2 regions of the Burkholderia sp. Bp9016 genome follow, and region 1 is predicted to be linked to the other one. Evidence: predicted binding sites of a transcription regulator. Region 1 holds the regulator's gene; the other holds the start of a gene.
The links. Region 1 encodes LexA, which represses DNA repair genes until DNA is damaged. Its sites were predicted from a motif close to ACTGTATNNNNATACAGT; they were not measured.

Region 2: the regulator LexA is predicted to act here: its motif matches at 3,049-3,066, upstream of DIE13_RS07690 (DUF2471 family protein).

The regions. Positions count from the first base shown of each region.
Region 1 is NZ_QTPY01000002.1:140,164-144,898, forward strand. It holds gene cysT (sulfate ABC transporter permease subunit CysT) at 1-465, opposite strand, end outside; gene DIE13_RS03015 (sulfate ABC transporter substrate-binding protein) at 600-1,637, opposite strand; gene lexA (transcriptional repressor LexA) at 1,902-2,549, shown strand; gene DIE13_RS03030 (hypothetical protein) at 2,576-2,914, shown strand; gene DIE13_RS03035 (DUF2939 domain-containing protein) at 2,944-3,630, shown strand; gene DIE13_RS03040 (universal stress protein) at 3,723-4,220, opposite strand; gene nodI (nodulation factor ABC transporter ATP-binding protein NodI) at 4,546-4,735, shown strand, end outside.
Region 2 is NZ_QTPY01000004.1:339,817-344,551, reverse strand. It holds gene DIE13_RS07700 (AraC family transcriptional regulator) at 1-294, opposite strand, end outside; gene DIE13_RS07695 (NADPH-dependent 2,4-dienoyl-CoA reductase) at 371-2,404, shown strand; gene DIE13_RS07690 (DUF2471 family protein) at 2,582-2,986, opposite strand; gene DIE13_RS07685 (LysR family transcriptional regulator) at 3,141-4,034, opposite strand; gene DIE13_RS07680 (NAD(P)H-dependent oxidoreductase) at 4,121-4,735, shown strand, end outside.

The DNA of each region.
Region 1 (4,735 bases):
CGGCAGCCCGATGAAGGTCAGCGCGACCAGCACGCCGACCGGCGTGAACGCGATCTTGATGCCGAACGGCGCGAGATACTGGCCGACCCAGCCGTTGGTCGCATAGACGGCCGCGAGCGAGATGCCGGCGACCGACGTCGGCAGCGCGAACGGCAGGTCGACGATCGCGTCGATGAGGCGCTTGAACGGGAACGTGTAGCGCACCAGCACCCACGCGACGAGAAAGCCGAACACGGCGTTGATCACGGCGCCGCCCAGGGCGGAGGCGAACGTCAGCCGGTACGACGCGAGAACGCGCGGCGACGTGACGGCGGTGACGAACTGGTCCCACGACAGCGTCGCGGTCTTCAGGAACGTGGCGGCGAGCGGGATCAGCACCACGAGGCTCAAATAGGCCACCGTGATGCCGAGTGTCACGCCGAAACCGGGCAGCGCGCTCGGCTTGCGAAAGGTGTACGTCGTCATCGGATGCTCTTGCTGGGTCGATGCTGCTCACGGGTCCGACGCAAATGCCGGCGCGGGGAGTCGCGCCGGCAGGCCGTCGAGGATGCGGCGCGCTGTCGTGGCGCGCCGCTGTCGTTATGGTTCGTTGCGTGGCGTTACTGCGGCTTGTAAATCGAATCGAACACGCCGCCATCCGCGAAATGCGTCTTCTGCGCATTCGTCCAGCCGCCGAACGTGTCGTCGACCGTGTACAGCTTCAGCTTCGGGAACTGCTTGGTCAGCTCCGCCGGCACGTTCTTCGAGCGCGGACGGTAGTAGTTGCGTGCCGCGATCTCCTGGCCCTGCGGGCTGTACAGGAAGTTCAGGTAGGCCTCGGCCAGCTTGCGCGTGCCCTTCTTGTCGACCACCTTGTCCACCACCGCGACGGGCGGCTCGGCCAGGATGCTCACCGACGGCACGACGATCTCGAACTTGTCGGTGCCAAATTCCTTGATCGACAGGAACGCCTCGTTTTCCCATGCGATCAGCACGTCGCCGATCCCGCGCTGCACGAAGCTCGTCGTCGCACCCCGCGCGCCCGAATCGAGCACGCCGGCGTTCCTGTACAGCTTCGTCACGAATTCCTTCGCCGTCTGCTCGTTGCCGCCCGGCTTGTGCACGGCATACGCCCACGCGGCGAGGTAGTTCCAGCGTGCGCCGCCCGACGTCTTCGGGTTCGGCGTGACGATCGAGATACCCGGCTTGGTCAGGTCGTCCCAGTCCTTGATCCCCTTCGGGTTGCCCTTGCGCACCAGGAACACGATCGTCGACGTGTACGGCGACGCGTTGTCCGGCAGGCGCTTTTGCCAGTCCTTGTTGATGAGCCCCTTGTTCGCGAGCGCGTCGATGTCGTACGCGAGCGCCAACGTGACGACGTCGGCCTGCAGGCCGTCGAGCACCGAGCGCGCCTGCGCACCCGAGCCGCCGTGCGACTGCTTGAAGTTGACCGTCTCGCCCGTCTTCGCCTTCCACTCCTTGCCGAACGCCTGGTTGAAGTCCTGATACAGCTCGCGCGTCGGGTCGTACGACACGTTCAGGAACGTCGTATCGGCCTGGGCATGCGTCGCGACGCCCAGCGCCGCCGCCGCGCCCAGCGCGAGTGTTGCGATCAGGCGGCCCACTCCGCCCGCCAGCCCCGTATTGCGCTTCGCCATCCTTGGTTCTCCAGTGTTGTCGGTATTGCGATGTCGAGCCAGTCTAACGAACGGGTTACATGATTAAAAATAATCGTTCTTCATTTTTTAATACTCAAAAGTGCTAACGCATACTGGACGGACGGTTGCGGCAGACGAACCGGCGTCCGGACGTCGCGACATCGCGCCGGAATCGGCGCGATCGCGTCGAACCTCAAGTAACACTTGAAATTCGCGGAGTACTGTATAAAAATACAGCTCACTGTCTATCCATACAGTTCAGCCATGACCAAACTCACTGCCCGTCAGCAGCAAGTGTTCGACTTGATCCGCCGCGCGATCGAGCGCTCCGGATTCCCGCCCACGCGCGCCGAGATCGCGGCCGAACTGGGTTTCAGCTCGCCGAATGCAGCCGAGGAACATCTGCGTGCGCTGGCGCGCAAGGGCGTGATCGAGCTGGCCGCCGGCGCCTCGCGCGGCATCCGCCTGCTCGGCCTCGACGACGCACCGCACCAGTTCACGCTGCCGCATGCCGGCCTGATGCAACTGTCGCTGCCGCTTGTCGGCCGCGTCGCGGCCGGTAGCCCGATCCTCGCGCAGGAACATATCTCGCAGCATTACGCATGCGATCCCGCGCTGTTCACCAGCAAGCCGGACTACCTGCTGAAGGTCCGCGGCCTGTCGATGCGCGATGCCGGCATTCTCGATGGCGATTTGCTCGCGGTGCAGAAGCGCACCGAAGCGAAGGACGGCCAGATCATCGTCGCGCGTCTGGGCGACGACGTCACGGTCAAGCGCCTGATGCGCCGGCCCGGCGGCCTCGAGCTGATCGCGGAGAACCCGGATTACGAAAACATCTTCGTCAAGGCCGGCAGCGCGGAGTTTGCGCTGGAAGGCATCGCCGTCGGGCTGATCCGCTCGGGCGAACTCTGACAATCAGTCTCGCTGAGGAGAACTCCATGGAACGCCTTGCCCGTCTGCTGCCTTTCCGTCAATTCGGTCGCCTGCGTCACCTGCGCGGCCGCACGCCCTGCGCGCCGCTGTCCGCTGCAGCGCCCGTGGCGAGCCAAGAAGTCGCAGTTGAACGGCAGGCGTCGCTGCTGCCGTCAGCGCTGCCCGCGTTTGCACGGGTATCGCTGAACGCGGGCCTGAATCACGCCGAGCCGGCGCGCCGCGCGCCCGTGCGCGTGTATCACGGCCGGTCGCGGCTGATCATGGTCGGCACGATCGACGCCGTGTGCCGGATGATCGATCGCTGCATCGCAGAGGAACGATCAGCCCAGCAAGGCGGTCTCTGATTGCGGAACCTGTCCGCACCGGAGGCATCGTGACTGAATCGCCGGGCCGCACGTCGCGGCTCAAACCCTTGCTGATCGTCGCGCTGGCCGTCGTCGTCATTGCGGCGATCGGCTACGCGTACGCATCGCCGTACGTCGCGCTCGGTCGCCTGAAATCGGCGATCGACGCGCGCGATGCGCAAGCGGTCAGTGAGTATGTCGATTTCCCGTCCCTGCGCATCAGCCTGAAGCAGCAAGTCACGGAAGAGTTGATGCGCCGGATCGACTCGGTCAAAAAGAACAATCCGTTCGCGGTGATCGGCGCATTGATCGGGTCCGCATTGATCGGCCCGCTGGTCGACGCATATGCGACACCGGAAGGCGTGGCGGCGCTGATGAGTGGCATACCGCCGCGAGGCAATCCGGGCGAACGCCCGCCTGAATGGTCTGGTCCGCCTCCGGGCACGACTGCTGGCAATGAACCGGCCGCGCCGGCGAGCGCACCCGCACCCGGCAGCAACGCCGCTCCCCCTGCTGCTACGGCACCGGCGCCGTCGTCCGCACCGGCCGGTGCGAGCAATGCAGGCCATCCGCAGCAAACGAGCGCCGGCTACCGGAATATCGATGAATTTGTCGTGACCTACCAGCGCAGCGGCGACGGCACACGCTATGCGGCGATCTTTCATCGCTTCGGTCTATTCTCGTGGAAGCTGTCCGAGATCGACCTGCACGCGTAATCGATCGCAATCGATGTGCATGCCGCCGATACGGCACAGCGCGTGACCGACGTGAATCGCCGGTCGAGTCAGTCGGTCACGTCATCATTGCGTCACTTGCCGCTCGTGGTCGCCGCTTCGCGCTCGCGCGCAATCTCGGCCTTTTGCTCTTCGGCCGACGAACACGCAACCAGAATGCTGCAGTTCACGCGATCGAGCAGTTGCGTGTTGCCCGACCCCATCCACCATCTCGACAACCCGCTGCGGCACCGATGGCCGACGACGACGAGATCCGCCTGCAATTCGGTTGCGAGATTCGCGATTTCGTCGATCGGATAACCGAACGCGAAATGGCCTTCGGCCTGAACGCCGCGCTCGCGCAGCCAGTTCACGCCTTCCTGCAGAATCTCGCGGGCCGTTTCCTCGAAACGGCCGCATGCGACGTCGGTCAGCAGACCCGCGCTCTGGGCGATGCTCGAGCGCATGTCGACGACCGACAGCAAATGCGTTTCCGCCTTCAGATCCAGCGCGAGATTGGCGCCGCACCGCAATGCCTTGCGCCCTTCGAGCGTGCCGTCGTAGCACAGCAGAATCTTGTTGTAGCAAGCCATGAAGCCTCCCTATCGCGAATACGTACCGATGCATTCATCATGGTGCGCCGCAATTCCGGATGCAAGGGATGGAAAACGCTGATTCGCCCCGCATGGCGGGTCGGCGATGATGCAGTGCACGATCCATGCAGGCAATCGCCGTGCCGCGCGCGGCATGCCCTGAAGAGACGCAGCCGATGCACTAGAATGGCCCATTCGTGCCGCCGGCACGCGTTCGCTTCGGTCATGCTCGTGTGACACGCATTCGCCCGGTCCGTTCGCATGGCGGCACACGCACCGGCCGGCAGCGACACGCACCGCAGCCGCTTACAACGACAAAATTGCCATGTCCGTTGCACCGATCGATTTCCGAAACGTCGAAAAACGCTATGGCGACAAGCTCGTCGTCAACGGTCTGTCCTTTCACGTCGAGGCTGGCGAATGCTACGGCCTGCTCGGGCCGAACGGCGCCGGCAAGACCACGACGCTGAAGATGCTGCTCGGTCTCGCCTATCCCGATGCAGGCACCATTTCGC
Region 2 (4,735 bases), on a different contig from region 1:
CGTCGGCTTCAGCAGCAGCCCGAACGCGAGCCCGATGCCGGCGTCGCCGCCGATCTCGATCGCGTTGAGCACGAGCCGCCCCCATTGCGACGGCGCGACGCGCGCATCCGGTTCGGCCAGTACCGCGTCGCGCAGCCCGGTGCCGGCGCGTACCGCGGCCAGGTCGACGCCGCGCGCGGCCAGCGCCTGCAGGAGCAGGCGCGTATAGGCGACCGGAATCGTCGGCCGGCGCAGCCCGAGGTGGTCCTTGCGTGGCGGGGAAGTCATGTCGTTTTGGCCGAAAATGACAAGCATTATGGCTGTTTGCCCCCTCACGTTCAAGGCGGCGCGCGGCCTACGATGATACGCATCGCTTACCGGCAGAATCATCATGACGACTTCGTTTCCCCACCTGCTCGCGCCGCTCGACCTCGGCTTCACCACGCTGAAGAACCGCGTGCTGATGGGCTCGATGCACACCGGCCTCGAGGACAGCCGCAAGACGCTGCCGCGGCTTGCCGACTATTTCGCCGAACGCGCGCGCGGCGGCGTCGGGCTGATCGTGACCGGCGGCTTCGCGCCGAACGTGGCCGGCTGGACCAAGCCGTTCGGCGGCACGCTAATGACGTCGGCCGGTGCGCGGCGCCACCGCGTGATCACCGATGCCGTGCATGCGGACGACGGCAAGATCGCGTTGCAGATCCTGCATACCGGCCGCTACGGCTATCACCCGTTCGCGGTCGCGCCGTCGAAGATCAAGTCGCCGATCTCGCCGTTCACGCCGCACGAACTCGGCGCGCGCGGCGTCGAGCGTCAGATCCGCGCGTTCGTCCGTTGCGCGCAACTCGCGCGCGAAGCCGGCTACGACGGCGTCGAGATCATGGGCTCCGAGGGCTACCTGATCAACCAGTTCATCTCGATGCATACCAACAAGCGCACCGATCAGTGGGGCGGTTCGTACGAGAATCGCATCCGCCTGCCGATCGAGATCGTCGAGCGCACGCGCGAAGCCGTCGGGCGCGACTTCATCCTGATCTACCGGTTGTCGATGCTCGACCTGATCCCGGACGGCAGCGACTGGAGCGAGACCGTTCAGCTCGCGAAGGCGGTGGAGCGAGCGGGCGCGACAATCATCAACACGGGAATCGGCTGGCACGAGGCACGCGTGCCGACGATCGCGACGTCGGTGCCGCGCGGTGCGTTCGCATGGGTGACGAAGAAGATGAAGGGCGAAGTCGGCATCCCGCTCGTGACGACCAACCGGATCAACCGGCCCGAAGTGGCCGAGCAGATTCTCGCCGACGGTTGCGCGGACATGGTGTCGATGGCGCGGCCGCTGCTTGCGGATGCCGAGTTCGTCATCAAGGCCGCGCAGGGTCGCGCGGACGAGATCAACACCTGCATCGGCTGCAATCAGGCGTGTCTCGACCACGCGTTCAAGAACAAGATTGCGTCGTGCCTGCTGAATCCGCGTGCCTGTCACGAGACGGAGCTGACCTACACGCGTGCGCAGCGGCCGAAGCGTATCGCGGTGGTGGGTGCGGGCCCGGCTGGGCTCGCGTGCTCGACCGTGCTCGCGCAGCGCGGGCATCAGGTCGACCTGTTCGATGCGGCGGCGGAGATCGGCGGCCAGTTCAACATGGCGAAGCGGATTCCGGGCAAGGAAGAGTTCGATGAAGCGCTGCGCTACTTCGGCCGGCAAGTCGAGCTGACCGGCGTGAATCTGCATCTGAACCGGAGTGTCGACGCGAGCGACCTGATCGCGGGCGGCTACGACGAGATCGTGCTCGCGACCGGCGTTGCGCCGCGCGATCCGAAGATTCCGGGGCAGGACGGGCCGAACGTGCTCAGCTATATCGACGTGCTGGCCGGCCGGCAGCCGGTCGGCCGGCGCGTCGCGGTGGTCGGCGCGGGCGGGATCGGCTTCGATGTCGCCGAATATCTGGTGCAGGACGGCGAGTCGCCGACGCTCGATCTGGACGAATGGAAGGCCGAGTGGGGAGTGACCGATCCGGCCGCGACGCGTGGCGGCGTGACGCGTGCGCGGGTCGCGCCGCCCGCTCGCGAAGTGACGCTGCTGCAGCGTAAAGCCGCGCCGCTCGGCAAGGGGCTAGGCAAGACGACCGGCTGGATTCACCGCGCGACGCTGAAGATGAAGCAGGTGAAGATGATCGGCGGCGTGAACTACGAACGGATCGATGCGCGCGGGTTGCACGTGTCGTATGGCGAGCAGCGCACCGATCCCGCGTGCATCGAGGCCGATACGATCGTGCTCTGCACGGGGCAGGAGCCGCAGCGCGCGCTGCTCGCGCCGTTGCAGGCGGCCGGACGCCCGGTGCACCTGATCGGCGGCGCGGAACTGGCTGCCGAGCTCGATGCGAAGCGCGCGATCGACCAGGGGGCGCGGCTCGCGGCGCGGTTGTAACGGGCGTTGCTTCGGGCATCGGCGCGAAGCGTCGTCGCGCGGCGGTAGTCTGCATGCGCGATGCTTCGCGACTGTCATGCCGGTGTATCGGCATTCCGGTGCAGCCGGCAGAACGGAACGGACATCCCGCGCCGCCGTGCAACGCGACGACGCGATCCCGCAACCGGCCGATGCGCGTCAGGCCGCTTCGGCCCGTTCTTCCTCTTCTGCTTCGAGCATCGCCTTGACGATCAGGTAGACAGCCGGCAGATCGTCGTCGTCGCGACGCCAGTCGACCGGTTCCTCGACGTCCGCGGCCACCAGCCGGCTGTCGCGCAGCCGGATGAACGCGTCGACGACCGTCGGGTCGTTGCGGCTCAGGAAACCGGAATTCGAGAACGCGAGCTCTTCGACGTTCAGCAGCGCCTGCCAGCTCATCGTACGGACGGCGGCCGGATGGGTGCGGCGTCGCAGGCCGAGCGCGCGCTGCGCGGGGCCGCCGACGACACGCTGCAGATCGACGACCGCCCGCTGCGCGGCACGTTCGAAATGGGCCGGGTTGAAACCGGGTTGCTCGGGATCGAATGCGGATGACTGGAACATGGTCGCCTCACAAAAGTCCGTCCGTCATGGCCGACGGAATTCGGGTCAAATGGTGCAAAAGCACTGTAAATATATACAGTGTTCGTGGCGGTTTCAAGCCCTGAATGAATACACGTGTGCGACGGCCGGTTTCGGACGGTCGGCGGCCAGCGATTCATACCGACGCGGCGATCGTCTCGCGCAACCATCGATGCGCCGGATCGCGATGCACACGTTCGTGCCACAGCATCGACATCTCGTAGCCGGGAACCTCGACCGGCGCCTCCACGACGCGCAACGCGGGCGTGTTGCGCACCAGCCGCTCGGGCAGCATCGCGACGAGGTCGGTGGTGGCGACGGCCGACAGCACGAACAGGAAATGCGGAACCGACAGCACGACACGTCGTGCAGCGCCCGCTTTCGCGAGCGCTTCGTCCGTGACGCCGAAGAAGCCGCCGCCGTCGGGCGACACGATCACGTGTTCCAGTGCGCCGAACTGCGCGAGCGTGGGACGCCGCTTCAGCTTCGGATGCCCCGCGCGGCTGACGAGCACGTATCGCTCCGTGAACAGCGGCAGGCGCCGCATTCCTTCCGGCGATCCTTCGGTCGTATGGAGCGCGAGGTCGATCCCGTTTCGTTCCGCCTCCTGCTCGATGCGCGGCGGCACGAGTTCGACGACGGCGAGCCGCGTCCCCGGTGCAGCCGAACGCAACGTATTCAGCGCGGGCAGGACGATCGTCGATTCGCCATAGTCGGTCGCGGCTACACGCCAGGTATTCGTCGCGGTTGCCGGATCGAATGGCGTAGCCGTCAGCACCGCGTGTTCGATCGCGTCGAGCGCAACCCGCAGCGGCTCGCGCAGCGTTTCCGCGCGGGCGGTCGGCCGCATGCCGCGCGGCCCAGGCAGCAGCAACGGGTCGCCGAACAGGTCGCGCAGCTTCTGCAACTGCACGCTGACCGACGGCTGCGATATGTTCAGTTTTTCGGCGGCGCGCGTGACGTTGTGCTCCGCGAGCAGCACGTCCAGCGTGACCAGCAGGTTCAGGTCCAGCCGTCTGAGATTGTTCATCGCTATACCTGGAATATCTGGAATTCATTTCCAATATACCTTCGGCGACGGCATCCTGCAGTCAATCAATCAACGGAGCTGTGAACATGAACGTGCTGATCGTCTACGCCCATCCCGAACCGCGCTCGCTGAACGGTGCGCTGCGGGACTTTGCGGTCGAACATCTGGAAGCGGCGGGCCATGCCGTGCAGGTAACCGATCTATACGCGATGAACTGGAAGGCCGCATTCGATGCGAACGACGTGACCGACCGCGCGCCCGATGCGCGCTTCGATCCGGCGCTCGATTCGAAGCATGCGTTCGAGACGGGCACGCAGCGCGACGACATCGCGCGCGAACAGGACAAGCTGAAGTGGGCCGACGCGGTGATCCTGCAGTTTCCGCTGTGGTGGTTCTCGATGCCGGCGATCATGAAGGGCTGGGTCGAGCGTGTGTATGCGTACGGTTTCGCATATGGCGTCGGCGAGCATTCCGACCGGCATTGGGGCGATCGTTACGGCGAAGGCTCGTTCGCCGGCAAGCGCGCGATGATGATCGTCACGACGGGCGGATGGGAATCGCACTACAGCGCGCGCGGCATCAACGGGCCGATCGACGACGTGTTGTTCCCGATCCAGCACGGCATTTTGTATTACCCGGGATTCGACGTGCTGCCGCCGTTCGTGATCTACCGGGCGGGAAGGATGGACGACGTGCGTTTC